One region of the Fructobacillus evanidus genome, then DNA from elsewhere that is predicted to be linked to it. Evidence: predicted binding sites of a transcription regulator. Region 1 holds the regulator's gene; the other holds the start of a gene.
The links. The regulator HrcA, encoded in region 1, represses chaperone genes, less so after heat shock. The targets are predictions, from matches to a motif close to TTAGCACTCNNNNNNNNNGAGTGCTAA.
Positions count from the first base shown of each region.

Region 2: the regulator HrcA is predicted to act here: its motif matches at 1,410-1,436, upstream of groES (co-chaperone GroES).

Region 1 is NZ_CAUZLM010000001.1:265,058-268,271, reverse strand. Features, by position in the region: gene dnaK (molecular chaperone DnaK) at 1-678, opposite strand, end outside; gene grpE (nucleotide exchange factor GrpE) at 780-1,385, opposite strand; gene hrcA (heat-inducible transcriptional repressor HrcA) at 1,404-2,435, opposite strand; gene ribF (riboflavin biosynthesis protein RibF) at 2,629-3,214, opposite strand, start outside.
Region 2 is NZ_CAUZLM010000004.1:42,787-46,000, reverse strand. Features, by position in the region: gene AABI08_RS03775 (FUSC family protein) at 1-457, opposite strand, end outside; gene AABI08_RS03770 (nitroreductase family protein) at 546-1,286, shown strand; gene groES (co-chaperone GroES) at 1,461-1,745, shown strand; gene groL (chaperonin GroEL) at 1,816-3,214, shown strand, end outside.

The sequences.
Region 1 (3,214 bases):
GTCTTGCTTCAAGTCGATGCCGTTTTCCTTCTTAAATTCGTCAGCCAAGTAATCAATAATCTTAGCATCGAAGTCATCCCCACCAAGGTGAGTGTCACCGTTTGTTGACAAAACTTCAAAGACACCATCGCCCAATTCAAGGACAGAAACATCAAATGTTCCTCCACCAAGGTCATAAACCAAGATCTTTTCGTCCTTGTCCAACTTGTCCATTCCATAAGCCAATGAAGCGGCCGTTGGTTCGTTGATGATTCGTTCAACTTCCAAACCAGCAATCTTACCGGCATCCTTGGTAGCTTGACGTTGAGCATCGTTAAAGTATGCAGGAACCGTAATCACGGCCTTGTCAACCTTTTCACCCAAGTAGTCTTCTGCATAACCCTTGATGTACTGCAAAATCATGGCTGAGATTTCTTGTGGTGTATAGTCCTTACCACCAACGGTTACCTTGTAACCTTCTTCGCCCATGTGAGACTTGATTGATGAAATGGTGTCTGGGTTTGTGATTGCTTGACGCTTGGCAACGTCACCAACCTGGGTCTCCCCATTCTTAAATGACACAACTGAAGGTGTCGTACGACCACCATCAGGGTTTGTAATAATCTTTGGCTTGCCACCTTCCAAAACGGCAACAGCTGAGTTAGTAGTTCCTAAATCAATTCCGATAATCTTTGACATAGTATATCGACCCTTCCTATTTTTTAAATCATATTCTTAAGCTTTTTAAGGTGTGGTGCCAAAGGGCTGAGTCACCAGAGATATTTGCTGTTTAGCAGATATTATTGCGCAACCGCGACCATCGCTGGGCGAATGATGCGATCTTGAAGAACATAGCCCTTTTGCAAGACCGTTGCCACTTGGTCGGCCTTAATTTTGCCTTCTGCCGGCACGGATTGAACACCTTGCATGGTATTTGGATCAAAGTTATCACCAACTTGACCGACTTCTTGAATACCATTAGTGGTCAACGCCTGCTTCAAAGTCTTCAACGTGATTTCAACACCCTTGTGGATTTGTGCCACCTGGTCGTCATCCCCCACTTCAACGGCAAGGGCGCGTTCCAAGTTATCAACCACCGGTAAGATGGCTTCGGCTAATTTCTGGCCGTCATACTTGCGAATATTTTGAATTTCACGAGCATTACGACTTTGGATGTTTTGAATTTCAGCTTGAGCGCGAAGTAATTCATCATCCTTCTTCTCAAGGGCTGCTTGCAAATCAGCTAGTGGATCCACTGCTGGTTCCTCTACTGATTTTGCTTGCGTCTCTTCTGATTTGTCTTTTGCTTCTTCTTGAGTTTGGTCAGCATCAGCAAATTCCTCTGCCTCTGTTTCTTCCTCAATATCAGCTTGCTTCAAATCTTTTTCATCTTCAGACTTCGCCACGGGCGTTCCTCCTTTTGGTTAAACATATTCGAGTAATTTTGTATCTAGTGCTTTGGCAAAGGTTGATAGTAACCGAGCAACCTTCGCATATGGCATCCGGATGGGACCCACCAGTGCAATCACGCCACCATCATCGCCACCAACCGAAAACGGTGCGGCAAGAATGGCGTAGTCCTGCAAAAGTGTCGTTGGTAACTCCTGACCCAAGCGAATCGTCACGGACTGTTTTTGAGTCGCAGCCAATTGACGAACTGCTTGAGGTGAGTCAAACAACTCCAGGACCGACCGAGCTTCCTTTAAGTTTAAGTAAGCATCGTCGGCCACCTCTAAGAGATTGAGCCGGCCACCAATGTGGACTTGCTCTTCAACCGACCGAGCCAAGACTTCCCCAAAGAGCTGCAGGAAAGCTGCCGGGCTTTCAACGTTGCGTGAAAGCGTAACAGGCAGTTCCTCTGAGTTCATCAGTGAAAGGACTTCTTGAACCGGCCGACCAACCATCTGCGCATTGATATAGGCCACCATGTCCGTTAAGGACGAGACGGTCATTTCCTTTGGCAGACGGAAAGTTTGCGAGGTTACCTTGCCATCAGAAGTTGCCAAGACGGCCAAAACCTGTTGCCGTTCCAACTGAATCAACTGGAAAGACGAGATTTTGAGGTTAATGGCCTTTGGCTTTAAGACCAATGCCGTTAACCCTGTCATGTCTGCTAACTGCCGGGCCGTTTGGCCAAGCAAATCATCCAATTCGTGGAAGTTACCACGAATTTGTTGAGCAATCAGCGCAACATCTTGGTCGGAAACCTGGTCGGCCACCATAAGGTGGTCAAGGTAGTAGCGGTAACCAGCCTTCGAAGGAATTCGACCGGCGGAAGTATGGAGCTTTTTAATCAGCTCGGCTTCCTCCAAAAAACTCATCTCATTGCGAATCGTTGCCGGTGAAAATTCCAAGTTCAACTGGTCATGTAAGGTCTTTGACCCGACCGCTCGGGCGGTCTGGGTATATTCATAAATAATCGCCGCCAAAATTAATTGCTGTCGATCAGTTAACATCAACCCAAACCCCCTTTAATTTTGTTTAGCACTCAAAACTCTTAACTGCTAACAACTATATTATACAAAAGATTCAGAAAAATGCAAACTGTTTTTAGCACTCTTTATAAACGAGTGCTAATTTTATTAAAAAGCCCTTATCTACCAACCTTAACAGCGATTATGTCATGGCAAAGAAAAAAGCAGATTAAAATTAATCCGCTTTTTCTTGAAAGTATTCACGTGTCTTTTGTTGGTCAATCAGTAACTGGTCAACCAGGGCTTCTGCGGAATCGAACTTCACTTCATTGCGTAACTTCGCATACCACTGAACCTTCACCGGTTCGCCATAAACTTCATCAGCGAAATCAAAGAGGTTGATTTCAACCGTCACCGGTCGGTTAGCTTCAAAGGTTACATTGCGACCAATCGAGGCCATACCATCGACCCAACGGCCATCGACATAGGCGCTCACGGCGTAAACACCAATACCAGGCAGGAACTCAACTTCCGGCGTCCAGATATTAATCGTTGGAAAGCCCAGCGTCCGACCTCGAGCATCACCATGGACAATCAGCCCGGTTGTCTCGTGGACGCGACCAAGGCTTTCCGTTACGGCAGTTAAGTCACCGGCGGCTAGGTCTTGACGGATCTGTCTTGAAGCTACCTTAGCAGCTGATTTACCGAGGGTCTTTTTGGCAACCGTCAGGACATCAAAGCGACCAGCAGCATATTCAGGCAAGTGAGCCATGTCAGCCTGATACTCTTTCTTGCCGTAGCGGTGGTCAAAGCCCGCAACC
Region 2 (3,214 bases), on a different contig from region 1:
AATAATTAACACCGATAGCAAACAGAACGCCGATAAAGGTATCAACAATTCGCAAAAAAACGTAGTCGATGGTGGCATCCATTGGAATTGTTAAAGAAATCAACAGGAGGGCGGCGAGACCACCGACAATTCCAAGACTACAATTCAAGGCATTGAGAATCACAATCGTGCAAATAACAAAAATCGGAATAATGATGATTGGCATCCAGCTATTGTGGTGTGTAAATTCACGAATCAAAAAGTAAAGTAGCGAGAAGAAACCACCGACACTATTTGATACTAAACGAATTTTAGCAAATTGAATGGTATTGTCCCAGTCTTCTCGTAGGGCGAAGACGGCCGCAAGGGCGGGAACCGACGCTGGTCGGTCGACAAAGTGATAAACGAGTAAGACCAACATCACAACAATTGCGGTCTTCACGGTCCGCATGCCGACGTGGATCTGTAACTTTTTCATGGGGAGCTCCTATTTTATTGATAGTATTTAGCGTATCATAGTTAGTAAGATAAAGGTAATGATTGTCCAATCAGTGAGGTAAAACATGATTAAAAATACAGTACTTGATCAATTACACGACCACCAATCAATTCGCTCCTTCTCCAATCGGCCAGTCACCGATGAGGAAGTCGAGGCGATTTTCTCTGCGGCTCTTGCCGGACCAAATATGCAAAATTTTCAGCCAGTCACTTTCATCGAAATCACCGACCAAGACCTCAAAAAGAAAATCACCGAAAAGGTGAAGATGAAGTATATCGAAAATGCTACTCGGTACTTTGTTGTTACCGTCGATTGGCACAAGGTTTTGTTAAATCAGGATGCTGAAACCCGGGCGATTATGGAAGAACGAATCCAGCACTACCAATACTTGGAAGGTGGGATTGTTTCGGCCTCAATTGCCTTGGGCCGTGCTCAAGTGGCGGCGGAGTCACTTGGAATTGGTTCTGTGACCATGGCGGGCGCCATGGGGGCCTTTGAACTTTATGAAAAGGAATTGGACTTGCCAAAGTACGTCAAGCCAATTATGGGCTTTTCACTGGGCTATCCTGATCAAAAGCCGGGCATCAAACCTAAGTTGCCATTGGCTGGTTCTTTAATGAAGGGCCATTACGATGACGAACAAATGAAGGCTGCCATTAGCGAATATGACCAAACGATGGCCACTTACTTTAAGGGTCGGGATATCGATTCCAATTGGACGAAGCATAACGCCTCTTTGTTAACGAAGGGTGCTGCCAACACTGCCCTGTCTCAATACCCTCATGATAAGGGATTCGATTTAAAATAAAATAAAGATGTATAAAAAGTCGTGCGAGCTCCATTGATGGAGGCCTTGGCAGGCTTTTTATTTTGAACAAAACGAATTTCACCGTGTTGACAAATAGGGCTTAGGTGCTATACTAAAGTCAGATTAGCACTCGATGTACATGAGTGCTAAAAATACAAACGGAGGTTGTGATTCATGTTAAAGCCCTTAGGAGACCGCGTGGTCGTTAGTGTTGCAGAACAAAGCGAAAAGACAGTTGGTGGCATTGTCTTAGCCGCTAATACGCAAGAAAAGCCGGTAACCGGTAAGGTTGTGGCAACAGGGAGTGGCTTGGTAGCCGATTCAGGCCAGAAGCTGGACATGACAGTTAAAGAAGGAGACCAGGTATTGTTTGACAAGTTTGCTGGTCAAGAATTGACCTATGATGGTCAATCATACTTGGCTCTCCATGAAAAAGATATTATCGCCATCGTTGATTAAGCAACAATTACAAGACAATTAACACGAATAATGATGATTTCAATCAGTTTTGGTTAAAGGAGTAGGGAAAATGGCAAAGGAATTGAAGTTTGCGGAAGACGCTCGCTCAAAGATGAAGGTCGGAGTTGATAAGCTGGCTGACACTGTGAAAACAACGATTGGACCAAAGGGTCGTAACGTTGTTTTGGAAGAATCTTATGGCTCACCAATTATTACCAATGACGGGGTCACAATTGCTAAGGCGATTGAACTAGAGGATCACTTTGAAAACATGGGTGCTAAGTTGGTTGCTGAAGTAGCTTCAAAGACCAATGACATTGCTGGTGATGGAACCACAACTGCTACCGTTTTGACTCAGGCAATTGTTGGCGAAGGACTCAAGAATGTAACGGCTGGTGCTAACCCAGTTGGTATTCGGACGGGTATCGAAAAGGCAACGGCAGCCGCTGTTGCTAAGCTGCATGAAATGTCTCATACGGTTTCAACGAAGGACGAAATTGCCCAAATCGCATCGATTTCTGCAGCCAGTGATGAAGTTGGTTCTTTGATTGCTGAAGCAATGGAAAAGGTTGGCAACGATGGCGTGATTACCATCGAAGAGTCAAAGGGAATTGAAACCACTTTGAACGTTGTCGAAGGAATGCAGTTTGACCGTGGCTACATGTCACAGTACATGGTTACTGACAATGAGAAGATGGAAGCTAATTTGGACAACCCTTACATCTTGATTACGGACAAGAAGATTGGTAATATCCAAGATATCTTGCCTGTCTTGCAACAAGTTGTGGAACAGGGTCGGTCAATGTTGATTATCGCCGACGACATTACTGGTGAAGCTTTGCCAACTTTGGTTTTGAACAAGATGCGCGGAACCTTTAACGTTGTTGCGGTGAAGGCACCTGGCTTTGGTGACCGTCGCAAGGCCATTTTGGAAGATATCGCCATCTTAACTGGTGGTACGGTTGTTACGGATGACCTTGGCTTGAATTTGAAGGACGTAACCATTGAACAATTGGGTCAAGCCAATAAGGTCAACATCACCAAGGACAACACGACCGTTGTCGAGGGTGCTGGTGACAAGGCGGCCGTGAAGGAACGGGTTGACTTGATTAAGCAACAAATCGCTGATAGCACTTCAGAATTTGACAAGGAAAAGTTACAGGAACGTTTGGCTAAGTTGGCTGGCGGTGTGGCCGTGATTAACGTTGGGGCCGCCACTGAAACGGAATTGAAGGAACGTAAGTACCGAATCGAGGATGCTTTGAACGCCACGCGAGCTGCCGTTGAAGAAGGCTTTGTCGCTGGTGGTGGAACTGCTTTGGTCAACGCCATGGCTGCCGCTGCGGCTGTTGAAGTAACAGGTGACGTGGCCACGGGTGTTAAGACCGTTGTGGCCGCTCTTGAAGCCCCTGTCCGTCAAATTGCTGAGAACGCGGGCTTGGAAGGTTCTGTGATTGTCAACAAGTTGA